DNA from 2 places in the Sodalis sp. (in: enterobacteria) genome. Region 1 is predicted to be linked to the other one. Evidence: predicted binding sites of a transcription regulator. Region 1 holds the regulator's gene; the other holds the start of a gene.
The links. Region 1 encodes Fur, which represses iron uptake genes when iron is present. Its sites were predicted from a motif close to ATAATAATGAGAACNACTATCAA; they were not measured.
Positions count from the first base shown of each region.

Region 2: the regulator Fur is predicted to act here: its motif matches at 2,752-2,774, upstream of GPOALKHO_RS01980 (Nramp family divalent metal transporter).

Region 1 is NZ_CP132913.1:763,553-776,014, forward strand. Features, by position in the region: tRNA gene GPOALKHO_RS04190 (tRNA-Gln) at 1,623-1,697, opposite strand; tRNA gene GPOALKHO_RS04195 (tRNA-Gln) at 1,714-1,788, opposite strand; tRNA gene GPOALKHO_RS04200 (tRNA-Leu) at 1,809-1,893, opposite strand; tRNA gene GPOALKHO_RS04205 (tRNA-Met) at 1,900-1,976, opposite strand; gene asnB (asparagine synthase B) at 2,470-4,131, opposite strand; partial or broken gene GPOALKHO_RS04215 (ROK family protein) at 4,540-5,625, opposite strand; gene GPOALKHO_RS04220 (amidohydrolase family protein) at 5,622-6,302, opposite strand; gene GPOALKHO_RS04225 (hypothetical protein) at 6,713-7,048, opposite strand; gene glnS (glutamine--tRNA ligase) at 7,091-8,761, shown strand; gene fur (ferric iron uptake transcriptional regulator) at 9,806-10,246, opposite strand; gene fldA (flavodoxin FldA) at 10,462-10,977, opposite strand; partial or broken gene ybfE (LexA regulated protein) at 11,176-11,485, opposite strand; gene GPOALKHO_RS04250 (hypothetical protein) at 11,662-11,910, opposite strand; gene GPOALKHO_RS04255 (hypothetical protein) at 11,967-12,107, opposite strand; gene GPOALKHO_RS04260 (hypothetical protein) at 12,130-12,315, opposite strand.
Region 2 is NZ_CP132913.1:363,339-375,800, forward strand. Features, by position in the region: gene mepM (murein DD-endopeptidase MepM) at 1-295, shown strand, start outside; partial or broken gene GPOALKHO_RS01975 (lauroyl-Kdo(2)-lipid IV(A) myristoyltransferase) at 379-1,179, shown strand; gene GPOALKHO_RS01980 (Nramp family divalent metal transporter) at 1,351-2,706, opposite strand; partial or broken gene GPOALKHO_RS01985 (N-acetylmuramoyl-L-alanine amidase-like domain-containing protein) at 3,373-3,621, opposite strand; gene pyk (pyruvate kinase) at 5,054-6,496, opposite strand; partial or broken gene hexR (transcriptional regulator HexR) at 6,629-7,456, opposite strand; gene zwf (glucose-6-phosphate dehydrogenase) at 7,757-9,232, shown strand; partial or broken gene GPOALKHO_RS02005 (keto-deoxy-phosphogluconate aldolase) at 9,363-9,781, shown strand; gene GPOALKHO_RS02010 (hypothetical protein) at 10,135-10,383, opposite strand; gene GPOALKHO_RS02015 (hypothetical protein) at 10,579-10,935, shown strand; partial or broken gene GPOALKHO_RS02020 (prolyl oligopeptidase family serine peptidase) at 11,147-11,892, shown strand; gene GPOALKHO_RS02025 (hypothetical protein) at 11,856-12,053, opposite strand; gene GPOALKHO_RS02030 (hypothetical protein) at 12,265-12,462, shown strand, end outside.

The DNA.
Region 1 (12,462 bases):
CAATACTAATATCAAGTTCATTACTGGTAGTGATTTTGAACAAAAAAGAAATCAAATTTAGAATTCGATGAGAGACTTAAACCAACAAAAGCACCAGAAATAGATGTAATTCCTACTGAACTGTTATCTTACACCTTGAAAATTAATTGGACCATTGATGATGGTTTATCGCCAAAATTGTCTTACATCATAGAATTGAGATAGAAAGAAGTTAACGGTATTCTGTCAGTCAGTGTTCGACTGCTGCAAACATCCACTGGTAGTCTGGTTATGCGCCAGGACTACGGCTCGACGCTTTTCACGCTGATTGACAAGCCATAGCGCCAGCTTAACGCTGCAAGTCTGATCGCTATCTACGACGTGCTGTTGCGCAGATCGCTTGATGCTCAGCCAGCTCAAGCTGTCCAGCCAAATCAGCGGGAAAACTACGGTTGACCTAGCGGGACGCTGGAGAAGCGATTAAGGCAGTGACAAGAATTTGCCAAAGCTAAACAGCGGGCCGCCCAACAAAGGCGATTACGCACTGGTAACATAACATAGCGCACCGCCTGATGTCATACCCTTACTGATAATCGTGGCTTTGAGGTGGACCAGCTGGGATATTGAACAACGTTGCCCTATCTCGCGGCTGGAAATAAACCGGGCTGGTATACAAAGGCAGCTTTACTGTTGATGAAATCGAGCAAAGGGGATCCTCACGCCCGCAGCGCCAACTTCACGCCCCACTTTTAATGTCCAGCGTGAAGACTCATAGTATAATACTACGTTGGCAATGTAGTCAAAACGCTCACTGTCGCGACGCTTATCCGGCGTGGTGGCGCACTAGCCAAATCCGAGGACCAAGCATCAAACGTGAACGGAAAAACCGTTCTTCAACGAAGAAAAGCAAGGTGATTATCTAGTAAGGTAGTGAGGGAAGCGTACTGGTTCTGCACCACACCTACGCCTCAAAACACGATGCCGACGAGCGGCTAGAGAGCGATTAGGAGCGGCTGCAACGCCGCGGCGCCGCCTTCTCTGTCACTCTCGCACGCAGCTGTGCCGAGACTTCCCTGGAATGAAAGTCAAGGTCAGCGGCTTTAAACGAGAAAGCGACCAGGCCGCCTGAATGCTGTTTACGGTGAAACATACTGCGCTCGGTAGAGGATTAAGTTATCGATGGAATAATTAATATAGTTAATTCCTTCACCGCTGCTCGTCTGTCGCGCGTGTGATCGGGAGTACTCACGTCGCGATGCATTAGTCTTTTACAATTAGTCCGCACATGCCCGAACCAACCACTACCTTACTACCACGATGAAAGAGCATCGCAGTCCATATACCAACCTCAATTGTGGGTACACCCTTCAGTACGCATGAAACTTTTACACGCCCTATTTGCCTGCCACAGTAGATTGTTCCCCGCAACACTCCTCAAAACTTGTTACAATTCAACTAGCCCACCTCAAATCATAAGCGTTTAAAAGATTTTCAAAATGCAGCCTCGAAAAAACGGGGCTTTGAGAACAAAGATGGACATTAATGAACACAATGAAATTAAATTATATTAATTTCAATATATTAAGCTATAAGAACGCTTACGAAGGAGCGTTCTCTATATTACAGCCTGAGCGGGCTAGATATGGCTGGGGTACCAGGATTCGAACCTGGGGATGCCGGAATCAGAATCCGGTGCCTTACCGCTTGGCGATACCCCAATTTTACGTGATGTTCTGGCTGGGGTACCAGGATTCGAACCTGGGCGTGGCGGGATCAAAACCCGCTGCCTTACCGCTTGGCTATACCCCATTTGCTGTTAACGGAAACAATGGTGCGGGAGGCGAGACTTGAACTCGCACACCTTGCGGCGCCAGAACCTAAATCTGGTGCGTCTACCAATTTCGCCACTCCCGCAAAGCGTGGTGGCTACGACGGGATTCGAACCTGTGACCCCAGCATTATGAGTGCTGTGCTCTAACCGGCTGAGCTACGTAGCCAACTTTCCGCATGCCCTACATTCGCGGGGCGCATTATGCGGAGTTAACGAACTTCAGTCAACCCCTTTATTTCGCTAAACAGGCATTGCGCGGGCCAGTTTGTCCGGCTATGAACAACCTGACGATAAAATGACTAACGCAATGATTTTCCGTGCTCCCTGGCGTAAATCGCGGGTCGGCATTAGGGTAATTTGACTAGGGTAACAAGGACGATTAACGTGGGCGGCAGAGCTCCTGTTCGCTGGGGGTGGAATTACCCACGAACGAAGCTCAGCACGAGATAAGCTCGCCGCCCTAGCGCAGACTGGCGCGGCAATGGGCTGGCGTTAGGGCAAACCACAAGCGACACCACCTCGCCTCATGAAAACGTCAGCGGAAGCTCAGCATGCCCTACGGCGATGGGAGTTCCGCTGGCTGCCGACCTACGTCGAGGGCAGAGGCCTAGTGGCCACCCACCTGCGGCCTGCTCGACAGATTGGCGGGCGGCCGCTCGTCAATAGGCTAAAGCGTGTACGTTCACCGCACGACCGGAGGGATCGTCCATTTTTTTGAAGGAGTTATCCCATTCAATAGCCTTGGCGGAAGAACAGGCCACGGATGGACCGCCCGGGACGCATTCCGCGGCGCTCGGTAGTGGGAACAGCGCTTCAAACATTTCCCGGTACAGATAACCTTCTTTGGAAGTGGGCGTGTTGTGCGGAAAACGGAAATGCGCATTGGCCAACTGCCGATCGCTGATTTGCTCCGCGGCGATGGCTTTCAGGCTATCGATCCAGCTGTAACCCACGCCGTCGGAGAACTGCTCTTTTTGCCGCCAGGCGACGCTTTCCGGCAGGTAATCGGCGAAGCACTCGCGCAAAACGTGTTTTTCAATTTTACCGTTGCCGCACATCTTATCCTGCGGGTTGATTCGCATGGCCATGTCCAGGAATTGCTTATCCAGGAATGGAACACGCGCTTCAACGCCCCACGCGGACATCGCTTTGTTGGCTCTGGCGCAGTCATACATATGCAGAGCCTGTAGCTTACGCACCAACTCTTCGTGGAACTCTTTCGCGTTCGGCGCCTTGTGGAAATAGAGGTATCCGCCGAAAACTTCATCGGCTCCTTCGCCGGATAGGACCATTTTAATGCCCATCGCTTTAATCTTGCGCGACATTAAATACATTGGAGTCGAAGCGCGAATGGTGGTGATATCATAGGTTTCGACGTGGTAAATCACGTCGCGAATCGCGTCCAGCCCTTCTTGCAGCGTGAAATGGATTTCATGGTGCACCGTGCCTAGTGCCGCCGCCACTTTACTGGCGGCGCTCAGGTCGGGCGATCCTTCCAGGCCCACGGCGAAGGAGTGCAATTGCGGCCACCAGGCTTCGCTTTTGGCCCGGCCCTCTACCCGGCGGGTGGCGTATTTTTTTGTGATAGCGGAGATAATGGAAGAATCAAGCCCGCCGGACAAGAGTACCCCGTAAGGCACGTCGGACATCAGATGGCTTTTCACCGACTCCTCAAGTGCCGCCTTTAGCGCCGCCTTATCGGTAACATTGTCCTTCACCCGATCATAATCGAACCAATCACGCTGATAGTACTGGCGCATTTTGCCGTCCTGACTCCAGAGATAGTGGCCAGGAGGAAATTCCTGTAGCGCGCGGCAGACCGGAACAAGCGCTTTCATTTCCGATGCGACGTACAAGTTACCGTGCTCGTCATGACCCGTATACAGAGGAATGATTCCCATGTGATCACGGCTGATCAAATAGGCGTCTTTTTCCGTGTCGTACAGAATAAAAGCGAACATGCCGCGCAGTTCATCCAAAAATTCCGGACCTTTTTCCTGATATAGAGCCAGGATTACCTCACAATCGGAACCGGTTTGAAAAGCGTAGCGATTGCCTAGCTGTTCGCGGATAAGCTGATGATTATAGATCTCACCATTGGCCTCCAGTACATGGGTGTGCGCCGCGTTATAAAGAGGTTGAGCGCCGGTATTGACGTCGACGATAGACAGACGCTCATGGGCTAATATCGCTTTATCGCTCGCATAGACACCGGACCAGTCTGGGCCGCGATGACGCATCAAGCGGGAGCATTCCAACGCCTGTTTACGTAGTTCGACCGGATCGGTCTTCAGATCCAGTACCCCAAAAATAGAACACATAGCTTTTTCCTCATGATCAATCCCGGCGGTCGCCGATTGCGCCGTTACGTTAAGCAACGATTTAGCACCAGAACGGTCTAACAATTCAATATTTACGCTAAACACTATCAGACAAATAATATCTAATAAAATGGTAAATTACATAAACAGCACAAAGCAGAAGAAAAAGCACGTTCATCGCGAATTCGAGAATGGTTTTACCTCCGGCGGGCCATGACCCACAGGTCAAACGGGCCATCTGAACGATGGAATGGAAAAGCATCACGGAGCAAGCTGGTCAGGGCCGCGTCGCTAGGCGGTCCTTAAGGTAAGGTGCAACGATGTTGCAATCTTTGGCCAAAAAGCAATGTCCGCACCGCGCCACGCGCCGCGTTTGAGTAGATCAGCTGTGCATGCGCGAATCGTTTTTCAACAACTACTTAGCGGAACACCGTTAAGCGTAGCGCGTATAACACCGGAACCTTGCCGGAAGGCTTGCAGTACTTGATTGTCGATACAGCGCTGCACACCGGTAGCAAAATTTTGTGAGCTGCAGCGATTTCACCTGTCAGAACCACTTTTGCGGATTGAGCAGGTTGATGCTCATGGTGATTACTTTACTTAATTGGCGCCCCACTTGTTCGATGACTTCCACCACAAGCCAGTCGCAGCGGTTGGCTGCCTGCTGGTGGTTTTATCTGACAGTTGTCTGCCGTCAGTTTCCTAGCATAACCATGGATGAGCAACAGACGCACCCGTTGCACCTGTTGCTCTATTGCGACATTGGCGGCAATGGTTTTCAGACAGCCAAAGTCGGCCTGAATATGGCCCATTTCACCGACGTTGCCGGTTGCTGCCAAGGAATATCTTGCCATTAATCAAAATCCCCGTACCAATACCGCGGTGCAGACGTACTAAAATAGAATCGGCGCAGTCCTGGATTGTACTAAAATAGTGCTTCGCCAGCACCAAACTGCGTATTTCATAGCCTACAAACGCGGTAAGATTGAAGCGCTGTTCTAAACTGCTCGATCAAGGATAAATGGTAAACCTGGATATGGTGCACGTAGCGGATAATGCCGGAGAAGGGATCGACCAGCCCGGTAAAATCACCGAGATAGCAATAAGCTCGCGGATTTTACGTTGCACCTGTTCGAGAAGTCGGCGATAGCCTCCTCCATGAGCGCCAGCTCTAAGGTCTGCTGTGTCCGCTGCGAAAGCGGAAAGCACGCCTCCATCAGGGCCTTGCCGATCAAATCATAGAACATGATCGTCGCATCATGCCAGCCGAGGTGCACGCTAATAGCCTGGAAGGCGCGGGTCTCTGCCACGATAGAGATCGCCCGTCTGCCGCCGGTGGACGCTCACTGATCCACGTCGCGAATCAAGCCGCGCCAGCCCTTGGTAGGTAATCTTTCTGATTCTGGCGGGCGCGAGCTGACTCTGTTCGACTATCTGGATGCGGGAAATAGGCCTCACTTGATCGATGAGACGGTAGATCGCCGCGCTATTCAATTATTTAACAAGGTCAATATTGCCTGCCTATCGGGATCTGTTCGTTCGGTGTCATCGCTTACTCGCTCATGGCCAAACTTTTTTGCCGTGAACGATAATTTTGCTGATTTTATAATCGCAGGTATGAAAGTGCTTAAATTGGCGATTTTGCCCACCGTCAGCGTCCCTAACCTCGCATCCACGCCTATCGCCTGTGCCGGGTAAAGGGCGGCCATGCGCAACGCTTCATCCAGCGCAATACCGGCATATTCGACATTATTATGCGCCACTTCAATCATGGTAAGCGCCGAGCCGCTGAAGGTACCGCGCCCATCTGTGCACAGGTCATGGCGATAGTATATTGTTTCGCTGGCAAAAATGAACCGATCAATATTCTCGGCCCCGGTCGAGGCGGTAACATCGATGACCAACACCAGGTGATCGCCCTTGATGCGTTTGGCGTTACGCACGTTGGCCCGGTTTACGTGAAGGCCGTCGGAGATAATGTTACAGTAAATTTCGGGACCTCGAACAGGGCGCCGATGATCCTCCGGTTCGCGTGAGACCAGCGGCGACATAGCGTTAAACAGATGGGTAGCGAAGCTGACGCCAGCGGCAAACCCCGTCTTGGCCTGATTATAGGTGGCGTCAGAATGATCAATGGCAACACGAATACCGACAGCCCTAAGCCGATGGATCGCCCGGGATCCATCGGCTTAGGGCTGTTTTGCTGATCACATCGCTGTTCGCGCAAGGAAATTCTACCATCTCTTCCGTTGGCGCATGCATTAACGCCAGGTCATGGGTGCCTTTCTGGCCGGGCTGAGATACGGGTCTTCTAAACGCAACCCCACGCCTTTTATGCTGCGCCAAAAGCACGCATCACTTCCATCGCCAGACGCATAAATCATCGGTACTGGTAATCTCGGGGTCGGCAGGAAACTGGTGCGGCCAGAGCGCTGGTTGGGACGGCCTGCATTGTTTCCAGCGTTTCGATAGACAACGCTTCCAGGCTGTCGTTGAACCGCACGCTGCCGCAGCCGTTTAGCTGCGGAAGAACAGCCTATTCTGTAGCTGGACCTTACTCTACTTGAACGCTAACGCGCGCTCAATGATAAGCCCGGCGGTCTTGAGTGACATGGAGGAGCTCGGCGCACTGACCGCTACCGATAATACCATGGTAGTGGGTGGTCAAAGCCGGATTTTCCGGCAAGTAATCGTGCCCGATAAGCGGCAACGTGGCGCAACGCCAGCGGGCCGCGGCGTTATCAGCAATCATTTGTTCACGCCCCTGTGCTACCACGTTAGAGGGCCGGGCGTTTTCTGTTCTGTCTTTTCCTCGCCTCGCGCGATGCCTTAACCGCACCAACCGGCCGTTCCGGTAAACCGTAATGGAGAATTTCTCTAACAAGCGATTGTGTCCTGGCGTGGCATGTTGGAACATAAGAGCAATGAATGTCGTGCTGTTGTGTAGAGGAATATCAACATGAGTAAGGCTGAAGCCCTCCCAACTAATTTTATTCGTCAAATTATCGACGAAGATCTGGCTTCTGGGAAGTATACATCGGTGCATACCCGTTTTCCGCCGGAGCCAAATGGCTATTTGCATATCGGCCATGCAAAGTCCATTTGCCTCAATTTCGGCATCGCCCAGGATTATCATGGCAAATGCAACTTACGTTTCGACGATACCAATCCCGTGAAAGAGAACGGGGAATATGTTGATTCCATCAAATATGACGTGCAGTGGTTGGGTTTCAACTGGAGCGGTGACATTCACTACTCCTCAGATTATTTCGACCAGTTACATGACTATGCATTAGAGCTTATCGACAAAGGGCTGGCCTATGTCGATCAATTATCGCCGGATGAAATTCGCGAATATCGCGGCACGCTGACGCGCTCGGGTAAAGACAGTCCCTATCGGGATCGCAGCGTGGAAGAAAACCGTGCGCTCTTCGCCAAAATGCGCAACGGCGAATTCGCTGAGGGCAGCGCTTGCCTGCGGGCGAAAATCGATATGGCATCGCCGTTTATGGTAATGCGCGACCCGGTGCTGTACCGCATTAAATTCGCCGGTCATTATCAGACCGGCAACGCCTGGTGCATTTATCCGATGTATGACTTTACCCACTGTATCTCCGATGCGCTGGAAGGAATAACCCATTCGTTATGCACCCTGGAATTTCAGGATAATCGTCGGCTGTATGATTGGGTGCTGAATAATATCACCATTGATGCGCATCCCCGGCAATATGAATTTTCCAGACTGAATCTCGAATACGCCATTATGTCCAAGCGTAAGCTGAATCTGCTGGTGACGGAAAAAATTGTCGATGGCTGGGACGATCCGCGTATGCCGACCATTTCCGGTCTGCGCCGCCGCGGCTATACGGCAGCTTCGATTCGCGAATTCTGTCGCCGCATCGGTGTGACAAAGCAGGACAATAATGTGGAGATGGCCGCGTTGGAAGCCTGTATTCGCGAAGACTTAAACAAGCGCGCGCCGCGCGCCATGGCGGTGATCGACCCCGTACGGGTAGTCATCGAAAGCCTGCCGGCGGGGTATGAACAGAATATCACGATGCCAAACCATCCCAATAAACCGGAGATGGGGATCCGCCAGGTCGCGTTCAGCCGCGAAATCTATATCGATCGTGCCGATTTTCGTGAAGAAGCCAACAAGCAATACAAACGTTTAGTGCTGGGTAAGGAAGTCCGCCTGCGCAATGCCTATGTGATTAGGGCTGGGCGCGTAGAAAAAGATACCAATGGGCAGATCACCACCATCATCTGCCGTCACGATCCCGATACGTTAAGTAAAGATTCCGCCGACGGACGCAAGGTGAAAGGTGTGATCCACTGGGTATCGGCCACTCGCGGCATTGCGGCAGAGTTTCGTCTGTATGACCGGTTGTTTAGTGAGGCCAACCCGGCAGTAGCGGAAGATCTCCTCTCTACTCTGAACCCGGATTCGCTGGTTATTCGTCAGGGCTTTGTCGAAGCCAGCGTGCCGACAGCCAGTGCGGATGAACCTTTTCAGTTTGAGCGCGAAGGCTATTTTTGCGCTGACAGCCGCTACTCCAGCTCCTCCCATCCGGTGTTCAACCGTACTGTGGGGCTGCGCGACACCTGGGCCGATAAAGCCTGGATGTGATCTTACCCATCCCCGCGCCGTGATTTTTTCGTTTCTGGCGCAGGAGGGGCGTTACGGGTTAGGCGCGCGAATTGTGTGCCTAAGGCGTGGCTGATAATGGCTGGGTTTGTGGCCAAGATGTAGCTGCTATCTAAAATGCATCGGGGTGCATATTTGCACGGGTTCACCTCGTCACCCACCAGTTGCTTAACGCGGGATGTCAACGCTTCGAACACCGCATGTTTTTCTCTCGACGCCAAAATGGATCCAGGAATGCACCCTCTCCTTTTGGGAGCTATAGGCGTCAGAGATGGGGGCTAAGGACCGTGCAGAGCGGTGTAAACGGTTTTGTCGCAGGGAACGAACGTGATACCACGTTGGGCGAAACGTGGGCAGGGCCTCATGATCGATTTGCGCATACAAGAGAGAACTATCGCCTTGGGTGCGTGCCGTCAACGGTAAAGGTTTCGTCGTCCGTGGTGGAGCTTAGCTCACCACTGCCGCGACGGGATTTTGCGGACTTTTGAGGGTCACCGGCGATGAGGGCTCCCGCCTAGACGGGTATGCAGCATCGAGCGCGGTATCGCGTTGTGGGTTGTATAGCCGTCTAGGCGGGAGCCCGGGTTGCTTGTTGGTCGGGCATTCACCGGTCACAGTGTCGTGTTGGGCGTTTTGCTGGCGCGTGACGGTACGGGAGTGAACTCCTTGCCGTTGTGTTTTGGCGTAACTATTTTACTTGCCTTACGCCGTTGGGTTCAGACGTGAGCGGCGCTCGCACGGTGGGAGAGGCTTCCAGTGATGCCACAGCCGTGGGCGGCAGAGGAGGGGTTGCAGGATACCCCAGTTTTGAGGGTAGGGTCAGGCTAAGGCCTGATAATGATTTATCGGCATATAAGCCCACTGCCAATAACCTAAGAAGTTAACTTCTTAGGTTATTGGGTGAAAGACTAATTCGGAAAAATAGACAGCAAGGTGGTGTATGGGGTGTATACAGGTCATGATTGTATGGCGGTAACCTGACGGTGTAGGGGGTATCAGAATTTTACGACGTTCGGATCGTCTATGTCATGCATGCAAAGTTTCATCTTCACGGCAGTCGCCTTCCGCGCAATGGCCATAAAGATAGAGGCTGTGGTTGGTCAGTTTAATATTGTGCTTTTTCGCGATGTTGCGCTGGCGTGCCTCGATAAACTCATCGCGAAATTCGATGACCTTGCCGCAATCCAGACAAATCAGGTGATCGTGATGGCGTTGCTGGGTGAGCTCGAAAACCGATTTACCGCCCTCAAAGTTATGGCGGGTGACAATGCCGGCATCATCGAATTGATTGAGTACGCGGTAAACGGTGCCCAACCCGATTTCCTCACCCATATCGATCAGTTTTTTATACAGATCCTCCGCACTGATGTGGTGGCATTCCTGGTCTTGTAATACTTCCAGGATTTTAAGCCTTGGAAGGGTCACTTTCAGGCCGGCCTTCTTTAATGCGATGTTATTGTCAGTCATGCGGATTTGGTCCTGTTACTTAATAATCAAGTTATAACTAACATAGCCTATAACAATCGTCGGCCCGAAATGTATCACTGTCTCCATTATAGAACTCACGATCAGAAATGAAAAAGAGACTCATTTTCATTACAGTCCACGCAGCGGGTAAGGAATTATTTATCAAGCATGCAATGCGGTGTCACGTCGTCCATGAGCTGGACATCGGTAAGGCGTTAAGCCAAATTCATCTCTTCGCGAACCTGTTTGACCCAGCCGTCGATGCGTTCAGCGGTAAGCTCAGGCTGGCGGTCTTCATCAATGGCCAGACCAATAAAGTGGTCGTCGTCCGCCAGCCCTTTGGACGCCTCAAAATGGTAGCCGGCGGTTGGCCAATGGCCGACCAGCATGGCGCCGTGAGGCTCAATAATGTCCCGCATGGCGCCCATCGCGTCGCAGAAATACTCCGCGTAATCTTCCTGATCGCCGCAACCGAACAGCGCAACTATCTTGCCACTGAAGTCGACATTTTCCAGCGTGGGGAAAAAATCGTCCCAGTCGCACTGCGCTTCACCGTAATACCAGGTCGGGATACCAAGCAGCAGCCTGTCGTACTGTTCCAGATCTTCTTTGCTGCTTTTGGCGATGTCAAAAACATTAGTAACATCGGTACCTAGTTGCTTTTGAATCATCTTGGCAATATTTTCGGTATTGCCGGTATCACTGCCAAAGAAAATGCCTACACTCGCCATGAATATCAACACCTCATAAAATTAAAAGTATCTTCAATCGTCAACCTCAAGCTGATAATGGTAATGATAGCAGACCTTCACTTAAGGAGATACCTGCCGGCGTGCGTCAATTGCTCCCGCTGTGCCGTCCGTGTCCGGCATGACGCTCATGCCACAGATGAGCAGCAGGCAGACGCCGGACTGCTCTGCGGCCAGCGATCAGTCTGTCCAAGATCTGCACCACAAATGACTCTCCACTGCTTCGGGACCCCCCCTTTCCTTCAGCCAGCGGGATAAATTCGATAAGCTCACCGCGAGAAAATATCCCGCTGATCTATTCAGCGCATCCACCGTCTGCGCATTGATTTTCAACTCCACGCAGCCCGCGCACTTTGTGGCGCTGTGGCTGGTTACACTTATCAATTCTGAACCGCTCATCCCGAGAAGAAGACTGGTTTTCGGCCTTCCTCAGGCGACATTCATCCGTGAATAAATCCAGCGTAGTGCGGTCCGTTTGTTCTTTTACCATAGTTGATGAAGGGAATAGCAACCGTAAGCGGCGGGGTTACCGGCGGCTGGCCTAAGTCCTGGCCAGTGTCCTTCGCGGTGTTAGTTTAACCGGTTCTGGATGTAGCCGGCATCAAAAAAGCAACCATTTTACCCCAGTAAAGCGGGTGGCGACAATGGCTAACTGCCGCGTCCGGTTTATGCTTCCGTCAGAAAATGCGCACCGGCGCGCACTACCGCCTCCGGTTTTTCGGCATGCACCCAATGGCCTGATCTGGCCACTACATGGGCGTGGGAAAATTGCTGACGTAGAGTCTCTCGGTAGCGACCACCAGGTATGGGGACTCGTGGATAAACAGTATCGGCCCCAGCTATGGACAGTGTTGTTGGCCGATAATGTCGGAGTAATTTTCCAGGCATTGTTAAGATCGAAACACCATTGCCCATGATCAAACGATTTCAGTAGAAACTGATGGTGCCCGGATCGTCAATATCCTGTTCCATTAGCCTCGCCGACGCGCGTTAGGGCGACGATAATAGGCTATCGGCGCCAGCGTACATTGCATCATCGCCACATTGCCACCCATCGCGAATGACAGATGACGTCCAGCGGCCATAAGCAGCGCGTCCAGTAACGCCAGCACATCTCGCGCCTTTCGTCGTAGCCTATGGTTGGGCGTGGAGAAAGGCTGTGGTTGCGCAAGTCATTTGCAACGCGCGATGATTTTCACCCAGTTGACGGCGGACTGGAATATCCAGATTGTCCAGATTGACGAACAAACCGTGAATCGGCACCACCGGCAGACCCTTTTCCGGCTGTCGCGCCGCCTGCAGCTGATAATGCAATTTCATAGTGTTTCTTTATGCTGCGGATAAAAGCCCTAGCCTAGCATGAGTTTGGTGCCGCCAACGCTGTAATGAGAGAAAAGGGTTGTGCGCGGGCTAGCCGATCCTCTGGCAGATACGGCGGTTGGTGCTGTTCGTTGCCTGGGTTTAACT
Region 2 (12,462 bases), 400 kb from region 1:
CGCTGGTAACTATGTGACCATCCGCCACGGCCGCCAATACATGACCCGCTATATGCATTTGAAGAAATTGTTGGTGAAGCCGGGACAGAAAGTGAAACGCGGTGATCGCATCGCCTTGTCCGGTAATACAGGGCGCTCAACCGGCCCCCATTTGCATTATGAGGTCTGGATCAACCAGCAGGCGGTTAACCCACTGACCGCCAAACTACCGCATACCGAAGGGCTGATCGGCAGCGATCGCGCCGAATATCTCGCCCAAGTCAAACAGATGTTACCTCAGCTGCAATTAAACTGACATTCCTGTATCGGCTGCTTGTCTTTACAATGCGGTTAGCCATGGTAACAACTGCGCGATGACAAGCATTAAGAAAGGCAGGCATGGAAAATAAGCGAAACGGGATAGATAGAGTTCATCCCGACATTCAAAATGCATCACATACCCTGCATTATTGTGGCGTCTGGCTGGGGATGGGCGCCATCGCCGTCACCTGGACCCGCCACGGCTGCGAGACCGTGCTGGGCGCGTTTGGTCGCGTTGCGCACAAGGCGCGCCTTCGCGTAGAAGTCAATTATGAAATCGCCCTAGAAAACCATTATAGACGACATGTTCACCTGCGTGACTTGCCGCAATCCAAAAGCCAGCGCTGGCGCGCGAGCGGTGGCATGGCACAAATTGCTAAATCGGCTTCAGAAAGAGAGGAGCGCAATATCATTTTTCTGGTGCCTCACGGTTGGGCGGTGGATGTGTCAAGGATGCTAATGACGGCGCGCGGCCAAAATGGCGCCATGCAAACTCTTTATTAGCTCGGTGCGCCAGGGGTACTGGGATATTATTTACTAGATCAGGTTCACGGTACCGAGCACAGTAAGTTTGTGGATTTCTTTGCCACCCAAAAAGCAATGACGCTACCGACTTTCAGCCATCTAATGAAAGTCTGCCGTGCCACGGTCGTTCCGCCATTCCCGCTCTACGACGGCAACATCAGCCTGTTGCATATTATTCTTTCGCCAATGGACGCATTAAACGGATACAAATGATGCTACCGTTGGCGTGCCGCATGAATGAAGCGGTGCACTAGTACGTCAAAACCCTGAGCAATATACCTGGGTGCTAAAACTGCTTAAAACCCGCAAGCCTGGCGCGATCCCAACCCCTATAAGCGCCCCTCTTCGCTGAGAACTCGGAGCAAAAGCGCGAAAACTAGCGTGCTGTCGCGTTTGGCTTGGCATTGTTATGGGATTCACTTTCACTTGAACACGCTCCTCCGTTGCACTATATATATCAGCTGCGCGCAATGCTGCAGCCACGCTGTTGCGCAACTGAATCTGGCCTATCCACAGCAGTGTTTCTCAGCCGAACAGCATATGCACCGTTTCGATGATGAGCTGGAGATTTAAGACCACTAACACTGCTGTGGCCAGCCAGCCGAGTATCATAAAAGGTTTGCAATTGACAAATCTGCCCATTCGCTTTCTGGATGAGGTTAAATACAGCAGCGGAATCATTGAAATCGGTAAGGCGATGCTCAAAAAGACCTGGGTATAGACCAGAAGTTTCTCAACCATATCCCCTTTATCTCCCCATAGGTAGATGCAGGCCACAACCGGCAAAATAGCAATCAGACGCGTAATCAGGCGTCGCTGCCACCGCGGGAGACGGAAATTAATGAAGCCTTCCATCACAATTTGCCCGGTTAAGGTCCCCGTAATAGTGGCATTCTGCCCGGAAGCCAGCAGCGCAACGGCGAATAATGTTGCCAGGGTGGCGCTGGCAATGGCACCAACCATGCTGTGATCCTGCAGGGCATCGTATAGTTGGGCAAAACGGCCGATATCGTCCGGGTCTTTACCAAAAAATAGCGCGGCGCCGAGAATAAGTAGTAAACAATTAATGATAAAGGAGAATCCTAATTGGACATTGGAATCAATTGTCGCGTAGCAGATAGCTTCTTTCACCGCCCGCTCGTCACTGCGGTTGTATTGACGCGATTGCACGATGGAAGAGTGGAGGTAGAGGTTGTGCGGCATCACAGTGGCTCCTACGATCCCCAACGCGATGAAGAAAGCGGAATCACCGCCCGCTACATGCGCGGTGAGGATCTCTCTTTGTGGGATTAACGCGTGGGCAATTTGTGCCAAGTCTGGGTTAGCAAGTGCCACCTCATAGGCAAAAATAATAAAGATTGCGGCAATGAGCGTAAAGACCAGCGCCTCGATTTTTCTGATACCAAACTTCATCAATACCAGCAGGAGAAACACATCTAGCACGGTGATCATCACACCCAACAACAGCTGGATCTTGAAAAGTAAATTTAACGCGATAGCACTACCGATGACCTCGGCAATCTCCGTAGCGATAATGGCTAATTCGGTGGTGACCCAGAGCGTGGCGGCGGTGCGCTTGCCGATCAGGGCTTTCGTTGCCTGCGCTAAATCCATTCCCGTGACTATACCCAATTTGGCGCACATGACCTGGAGCAGCATTGCAATCAGACTGGAGATCAGTATTACGGACAGCAGAAGATAGCTGTAGAGGGCTCCGCCTTGAATCGCAGTTATCCAGTTGCCTGGATCCATATAACCGACCGCGACCAATGCACCAGGCCCCGAAAAAGCAAACAGTTTTCTAAAAAATCCGCCCTTTCCCGTCGGAACGGGGATCGTACCGTTAATTTCTTCCAGACTGTTCTTTTTGACTACTTCCATCTTTTTTCCAAATTAACTGAGAGCGGAAAAATGATTTTATTATAAATAGGAATAAGATTTGTTATCAATTAAAAGCTCGTTTAGGCTCGGTTTACTTCAGGCGGGTAGCGACCTGCGCGCCGCGCCAGTCCTCTCCTCAGCGCTATGGGCTTAATGGCAGACTGCCCCAACGGGCAGGGGAACCTCTACGTCTTGTGAAGAGCCTTGGTGCCATATCTGCCCACTTGTCGGTGGTCGTTTGCAGGACAGCGGCACAGCCATGCGATCGGCGCCTACGGCCATGGCGCTGATACCTCAGCCTACTGGCCTGCGCGCAAGTCGCAGTGTCGTATTGCGCTAGGCGTTCGGCTTTGAGGCTCTCGCTCGCCGATCCGCTTGTGTCAGCCGCCCTCTGTCGGCAACGGCGCTGACGCTAGAAGGGAGGGCAGCCGCGTGATCCTACACTTCCCTGTACAGGCTTGGCGAGACAGGAGATCGCGCAATCCGCTTGTGAGAGGGGCAATCGTAGCGGCCCGTCTTCGGCACAGGCCGTTTGAACGAGTGTCAGCCGGCCTGTGCAAGGCAGGGTCGTTACGGTGACTTGTTTTACAATGCGCGCAAAACCACAATACCAGGTTTGCTTTGCATATTATTCTATAAAGGGCGTACTACCACTCTGCGGTTACGCTACAAAGAAGATGTATTGCGATAATAGAGTTCGTCTCCTTTTTGACATTTAGCGCGGCCTAATCCAAGTCTAGGAATATAGGTAATGTCGCGCTCCAATTCCTCGATAGCGGGAATAAATTTACCGCCGTCCGCTTTCAGATTCAAGTGCTTATAAATCACCTTAGCCATCAGACCAATGTGCGCGCCAATATCCACTGCATTGTGTGGCTGACTGGTAAACCAATACGTGAAGAAATATTTGTGGTTAACAAAAGGACACCTGGCTTTCTCTGTAGCGGGTTTTCGCTAGTTGAAATCCGTTCTGTTTACCGACTGGCTTGAAACAGTCGACGCCGTTAAAATTTACAACCAGCTTTCGGGTTCCGTCGTCGGAGAAAAGATTGCGAAACCTGTCCAATTAATTCTCCGTAGCTATTCACGCTGGCAATCCTGTGGCAATAGGGCTAGGAAATCGCGTTCTCGGATCAATGACTCGATGGCGGCCATTTATTGAGGTCTACTTTATCTTTGGCGCAATAGAAAATTCATCGAATTTTGCGGACGTGTGTTTCCGGCAAAGTCGAATGGACGATTACAAATAGATACATCAGTTATTTTATTATGAAAACCCTGCTCTTTGTAGAATTAAACGCTAGAGAGTTATTGGCGGCTGCTTGTTAGTATGATAAAAATGATGGATCACAGTCAGGTGAAATATTGACAACACTACCGTATCGTATGACAGATTGACGGTAATGACAACGTTGACGTTACTGTATGCCGATAAACCGCTCGCCAGGACGATATTGGATCAGAAAGAAATCGATTTCTTAGAAAGTCGCGTTTTTAACGAAATAATGGTGAAATATACCCAGAAGAGAATAGATCCTCGCTAAGATGTATTACACCAGGTCATTATTAAGGCGCCACGAGTAGTTATAGATAGGCGAGGGCCAAAGCGAAGAGCGCATCCGCCTCAGCCATCCTCGTGTCAAGCAGCGCCGCACTGACTTCCTATGCTTTTCCGACGCGGACGGCGTGTACTCTGTCAGAGGGCAACACCCTCTATAAGCCATTGACCGTTTTGGTACGTATTGCGTGTAAACCGATTGAACAACAGGTGATAGCCAAACGCAAAGAGATTGGGCAGGGATCTTAAGGATGGTGTCTGAATTAATTTTGTTTGCATGCCGAACGCCAACCCCATACGGGCTCAACATTATCTGAACAAGGTCAATAATCAGCCTGATTTTCCCGCGTCAGCGTGATGAGTGACAAACACAGCGATCCGGTGGACGTTCTGATCACGAAATATACTGCCAGCAGTACCTTAGAGGATTTATCCGATAAGGGAAAAGCAATGTGCTGAGAACCATGGCGCTACTGCTTACTGCTCGGTTCACGTGGACTCTATATACATCACGGTGAAATATTCTGATCCAGAGTGACGGTCGCATCTATTTGATCGATGCCGATCAGGTGGTAATTGTGCAACGACAGCGTCTAGCACGCGCGCTATTGGAAAATGCGCTGGAATGCGCTGGAAAGATACTCTAAATAATGATCTAACTGTCGTTAGAAGATGGCTGTTGCGATGACGAATATCGGACCCGTTTATCTGCATTACGTGCGATCCGCGGACGGTCCGTTACGGACGGTCCGTTACGTACGAATAATACCGTGATGCGCTTGCCTTGGGTTATTCCACGCGCAGGATGCGGCTGGTATTGGTGGTGCCAACCATGTCCATCACGTCGCCCTGGGTGATAATCACCAGATCCCCCGAGGCCAGAAACCCCTTATCACGCAACAAATTGGTGGCGTGGGTTGCCGCCGCCACGCCGTCGCAATCGCCGTTAAAGTACACTGGCGTCACGCCACGATAAAGCGCGGTTAGGTTCAGGGTATGTTCATGACGTGAGAGGGCAAAAATCGGTAGGCCCGAGCTAATGCGGGACATCATTAGCACGGTACGGCCCGATTCCGTCATTGAGATAATGGCAGTGATGCCCCTAAGGTGATTGGCGGTGTACATCGCCGACATGGCGATGGCTTCTTCGATATTGTCAAATTGCACGTCCAGCCGATGCTTGGACACATTGATACTGGGAATCTTCTCCGCCCCCAGGCAAACGCTGGCCATAGTCGACACCGTTTCGGAGGGATACTGCCCCGTAGCAGTTTCGGCCGACAACATCACCGCGTCGGTACCGTCAAGCACCGCGTTGGCGACGTCCATGACTTCGGCACGCGTGGGCATTGTGTGGGTTATCATTGATTCCATCATCTGCGTGGCGGTAATTACGGCGCGGTTCAGGGTGCGGGCGCGACGGATCAGTTTCTTTTGAATACCCACCAGTTCAGAATCGCCGATTTCAACTCCTAAGTCGCCGCGGGCCACCATCACCACATCCGAAGCGAGGATGATATCGTCCATAGCTTCCTCACTGGCCACAGCTTCGGCACGCTCGACTTTCGACACGATTTTGGCATAGCTGCCTGCGTCACGCGCTAGGCGGCGCGCATAGTTCAGATCCTCGCCGGTGCGAGGAAAAGACACTGCCAGGTAATCGACGCCGATTTTGGCGGCGGTAATGATGTCGGCTTTGTCCTTTTCGGTCAGCGCTTCAGCAGACAAACCACCACCGAGCTTGTTGATACCTTTATTGTTGGATAGCGGACCGCCCACCGCCACTCTGGTGTAAACCCGAATACCCTGCACCTCCAGCACTTTGAGCTGCACGCGGCCATCATCCAGCAGCAGGATATCGCCAGGCACCACATCGTCAGGCAAGCCTTTATAGTCAATGCCCACCCGTTCGCGGTCGCCCTCGCCGCAGCCTAATGACGCATCAAGTAGAAATTTGTCACCGACGTTCAAGAAAATTTTCCCTTCCCGAAACGTCGAAATGCGGATCTTCGGCCCTTGTAAATCGCCGAGTATCGCGACGTGCCGGTCGAGACGGGCCGAGATTTCGCGCGCTTTCTGCGCGCGCTGGAGATGATTTTCCGCGCTGCCGTGTGAAAAATTGAGACGAACGACATTGGCGCCGGCGGCAATCACTTTTTCGAGATTATTATCACGATCGGTTGCGGGGCCAAGAGTGGTGACAATTTTGGTTCTTCTTAGTCGTCTGGGCATGGATAACTCCGTTAACTTGGGTAAATGGTGTTGTTGCAACAAAAGAGTCTCCGGAGGGGCGCCAGACCGTTGGCCGGTCCACGTAGCAGCCAGACAGCCGGAGAAGGCGCTAAAATTCCCTGGATACCTTCGTTAAGGTCCTAGTTCCGTTTTATTAAAGCGCGATTCTTTAGGGCATCCTTGACCCGTTTTAAGTTACCCTGGAATTTTGCGCCGTGCCGCAGCATAAAGCCGGTTGCCAGGACATCGATCAGGGTTAACTGCGCCAAGCGTGATTTCATTGGCATAAACATGTTGATATCTTCCGACACATCCAGCGCTAGGGTCAATGACGCTTCCAGCGCCAGCGGCGAGCACGGCGAGGTGATGGCGATAACCGTAGCATCATTCTCTCGCGCCAGCACCGAGAGTTCTACTAACATCTTGTGTGGCCGGTATGAGAAATCAGCACCACGACATCGCCTTTGCCGGAATTCATGCAACTCATGTGCTGCAAGGCGATGTACTTCCGAGTACACGACCGGGATATGAAACGGAAAAATTTGTCCATCGCATCATGCGCTACCGCTGCCGAAGCGCCAAGACAAAAGGAGTCTTCTTAGCTTGGGTAAGCAAGTCCACCGCGCGGTTCACCGCGGCGATATCCAAGCTGTTTTAACCTGTTCCAGACTTGCCATCGCAGACTTGAAGTTTTTGGGGTATAGGAATCCACGCTATCATCTTCATCCACGTTACGATTTACACCAGACTCTAGGCGAGATGCAATTCAAAATCAGGATAGCCTTTGCTTCCTAAACGGCGGTAAAAACGGTTGACGGTTGGTTCACTGACCTCTGCCGTGCGCGCAAGGATGGCGATGCTGGAATGGATGGCGGTTTGTGGCAGGATGACTTCTGCGACCTTACGTTCGGATTTGCTCAGTAACTCCAAGTGAGTATTGATCTTTTCCAGCATGTTCATAAGTGTATAGCTCATGGATTTTGCCGATTTCACATAAAGGAGAAATCATGACCGATTTAATGAAATATACTACGAGCCGGTAGTCAAAGACAGCGAAACCGGATGGCCTTAGGTGTTTTGCCAAAGTATGACTCTAACTTTCAAAGCGGTAAAATAACCATAATGTTGTTAATTAATTACACTGTCGAAAACAAAGTCTGCCAAAACACGGGATTCTGGCGCGTTATTTTTGACGTTTCTGTCGATGTCAAAAACACCCTAACTATTTAATAAAATTACCAATCCTGCAAGGAGAAGAACATGGCGGTAACATCCATAGCCCAGGCCTGCGATCTGGTTATTTTTGGTGCGAAAGGCGATCTGGCGCGGTGTAAGTTGTTGCCCTCGTTGTATCAGCTGGAAAAGGCAGGTTCACTTCATCCGGAAACCCGTATTATCGGCGTTGGTCGTGCGGACTGGGACGTCAAAGCTTATACCAAGGTGGTGCGTGAAGCGTTAGAAACCTTCATGAAGGAGTCTATTGACGACAAATTATGGAAGAACCTGAGCGCGCGGCTCGATTTCTACAATCTGGATGTCAACGAGACCAAGCATTTCAGCCGACTTGGTGAAAAATTGGATCAGCAGGCGCGGGTGACGGTGAACTACTTCGCTATGCCCCCCAATACTTTTGGAGCAATCTGCAAAGGTCTGGGCGAAGCTGGTCTGAACGCCGAACCGAGTCGTGTCGTAATGGAAAAACCACTCGGCACCGATCTTGACTCTTCTAGAGCGATAAATAATCAGGTCGCGGAATATTTCAACGAGAGCCAGGTTTACCGCATTGACCATTATCTTGGCAAAGAGACCGTGCTGAATTTGCTGGCGCTGCGCTTCGCCAACTCGCTTTTCGCTTCGAATTGGGATAATCGCACCATCGATCATGTGCAGATTACGGTCGCCGAGGAAGTCGGCATCGAAGGCCGCTGGGGCTATTTTGACAAAGCTGGCCAAATGCGCGATATGATCCAAAGCCATCTTCTGCAGATCCTGAGCATGATAGCCATGTCGCCGCCATCGGATCTGACCACCGACCGTATCCGTGATGAAAAGGTGAAAGTGCTGCGCTCGCTGCGCCCCATTGATCACAGCAATGTCCGTGATACTACTGTGCGCGGGCAATATACCGGTGGGTTCGTGCAGGGGAGAAAAGTCCCCGGCTATTTGGAAGAAGAGGGCGCGAATAAAAACAGCCGCACCGAAACCTTCGTTTCTATACGTGTCGACATCGACAACTGGCGCTGGGCTGGCGTGCCGTTTTATCTGCGCACCGGCAAGCGTTTGCCGACAAAATGTTCCGAAGTTGTGGTTTATTTCAAAGACCCGGCGCTTAACCTATTCCGGGATTCCTATTATCAGCTGCCGCGGAATAAATTGACCATCCGTCTGCAACCTGACGAAGGAATGGATATCCAGATCCTGAACAAAGTACCGGGTTTGGATCACAAACACCGTCTGCAGACTACAAAATTAGATCTGAGCTTTACGGAAATTTTTAACCAGGATCATCTGGCTGATGCTTATGAACGGTTGCTGCTGGAAACCATGCGCGGTATTCAGGCGCTGTTCGTTCGCCGTGATGAGGTGGAAGAAGCCTGGAAATGGGTTGATTCGATTATGGAAGCCTGGGAGGCGGATAATGATACGCCGAAACCCTATCAGGCCGGGACCTGGGGTCCAGCAGCTTCCGTCGCGATGATTACACGCGATGGGCGGTCGTGGAATGAGTTAGAGTAACGGCCGGCGTTAGCCCGCCGTCAGACAACCGTCAGGCAACGTTCCAGCCGCACGCCTTCACGTGCGCGACGTGGTAAATTTATTGAAGGTAAACGGGAGTTAGCAAAACATGAATAACTGGAAAACCAGCGCGGAAACCATCCTGACTCCGGGGGTCGGTTGTGCCCGTCATCATTCAAACAGCGCGCAGTTTGTCATTAGCTCGGTCTGACCGAGCCGCCGCTAAAGGGCCGCCAACTCCGGATCGATTCCATTAATTCCCTAGATTATCACCGTATCGGAGTTGATGCTCGACATGGATTATGGTCTGCATGAGTTCAAGTTTTCCCCGGCGGAAGCCAACGGCGGTGTTAAAGCTCTGCAGGCGTTGCCGGTCCGTTCTCACGGGCGCATTTCTGCCAAACCGGCGGACATTGCGCCAGCAAACTTACCATGATTTCTGATCCTGAAGAGCGTACTGTGTATCAGCGGATCCTGACGGGTGCCCAATGATGCGTTGGAGAGGGGCGACTCTATGTTCATATCACGCAATTGGCAAAAAACGCGGTCGTTTTTCCCGAGCATGACCGCCAGTGCTTTTCGCTGTCGTCCTGGCTGCGCCATCGTCACCGTGACTCTTTTACCCTTAACCAGCGGCATTGACACAGTGATTCATTTCTACTTAACCGCACGCTCGTTGCGGCGAATGCCCTTCCCGACGCCCGTTACCTTTGTATGGCACATTAACCAGTGTAAGTGCTTGTTAATCGCATGGTATCTAGGGCTAGCCACCGGGAGTCCCTTAGCCCTCTGGCGACTGTCGGTGAAATGCTGTCGCGTGGTTTACCTAGCGCCTAAACGTCATTCCAGTTTTTAAATAAACAGTCTGGCCAAGGAACATTCACTCATGCCGACATGAGGGCCTACTCGGGCGGCGTTCGATGCTCGCCGGGAGACTGGTTTAACGTATCGGTAATGTGGCGAATGCGCGGATGCGAAGAGAATGGCAGCGGAAGGTTCTCCATCGGCATATTGCCAAACTGTTCCAGCATGACGATAACAAGGCGCCCGTTGGCGAATCCAGCGCATAGTCCGCCAGGCCGCTCTGACCAAATGCAAATAAGCTGTTGCAGCAACGGAATAATGAATAACGTACAGCCGTGTGCCGACATCCAGGAAATGTGGGCTCCACGAACACGAAACAGAAGTGGGCATTAACGGTGGCGCGATTACTGTGCGGAGTATTTCCCGAGATCCACACTGCGCAATGGAGCAGTATACCATTAAAGCGCATCGGTGAGTTCGCAGGTCATACCGCCCCGCAGAGACATGTCAATTACTTTCTACGGTGATGATTATTACTGGTTATGCGATGCTGGTTATGCGATGATAAGTGTGAAGATCCGGTGGTGCTGAATTATCTCAAGCGGGAAAATACCTACGGCGAAATGGTGATGGCCTGGCATGAAGCGTTCCGGGATCAACTATTCACGGAAATGATGGAGCGCATACCCTTCAGCAAGGCGAGTGAGAGATGGCGCTTGACGGCAATCAATACGCCGCCATATACAATGGGTGCGTTGAAAATCATCCCAGATAACTGCATTATAGCCGTCGCGGAAGATTTTATCCAGCCGCCTCCAAGTATGGCGCCATGTGGTGGGCAGGCCACGCAGGACGAGATGATCTATAAAGAACAAGATGACAACTTTAGCGTGCTATAAGATCACGTTGGAGCGCTATATTCTTATCGCCCTCGGCAGCACCACCTCCGGTGAAATTCCACCGCTCGACACAGACGATCCAAAGGCGAAACCGCACAGGTTTTTGCCACGGCGGCACGAGAATATCCATTGGATCATTATCAGGGCCACGTCTACATCCGCTCCAATCGCGACGGAATGTCGCACTATACGCGGCGCAACCGGAAAACTCTGGCAGGCGTCAATCCCGGTGCGCAAGGACCGTGGTACTGGAAAACTTCACGCTGTTTCGCGATTGGCTGGCGCTAAAGGGACGCCATGTGTGGCTCACCAGCCTGCGTCAAATCCCTTGGTCGACAGGCGAAGAAAGGGATCGCGTTTGATGATCCTACCTACGTAACCTAGCTAAAAGCGCGCAGATGCGTTACGGTTATTCCCCCATGACGACGCCGACGACCTCAGTCAAGAGTGGTACGAGGACGGCAAATTATTCAACAAGATGAATACGTTTAATGATTTTATCGACATCAGCCGCGAACTATTAGGGTATGGCTATGCCGAGCAGGACTTTGCCATGAGCGGCAGCGCTGGCAGGCTGTTGATGTGGCGGTCATTAATTGGCGCCGTAGCTGTTCAATGTGTGGTAGCCCAGGTATCCATTGTAGATATGGTGACCACTATGCTGGATGAATCCATTCTGCTGACGATCTGGCGAATATGAGAAGCGGGGAAATCCGCAGGATGGAGCCTCCTATATTCAGCCATTATGACCAGGTACGTGCGCAGGCTTATCCTCATTTGGGTCTGCATGATTCGCAGGTGCAGTATTGAGAGCCGGCGAAGTGGGTTACCAGACTGCGTAAAGTGAAAACTGACAATCATTGCTATTGCTGTGCACCAATATGTATTCCGGCCACGGCAGAAACCGGTCGCTTCAAAGATTATGAAGGGGTATCGATGGAATATACTTTTATCTGATGCTCACCAAAGGCGGTGTACTTCGCGGGCCGTTCAGGAGAGATGATAGTTGAATCAGCGGAGATAACCGGGGCATCACGAGCGATCTGTGCCAGATACTGGCTGCGGTAGTTACCAAATTTCAGGCTAAAGAGTAACATAGCTTCATTACTTATCGCCACAATCTCCTCAGGGCTCTAGCTGAAATCCTACCATATCTTCCTGTGGCTTAAGCGCATAACGCAGATATTGATTGTCGTACTGATACCAGGGTGCAATTTGCGCGCCAGTTTCAGGGTGTGAAGATTCACGCCGCTCGTCTCCGGCAACATCCGCCTGTCGAATATGGTGTTATGCGCGACTAATAGGCGCTGCTCTGGTAACGGCCGATACGTGCGCGATGCGGGGTTTATCCGCCACCATCTCTTCGGTGATATGGTGGATATCCATCGCGTCCAGTCTAATGGGGCGTCCCGGATTCACCAGATCGCCTATAACATTGCTGATGCCCATATCGCTAAGGTCCAGCGACACAATTTCCATGACGCCTGCATCAAGGCCTCAGGTTTAATCACGCTAAAGGTAATAATA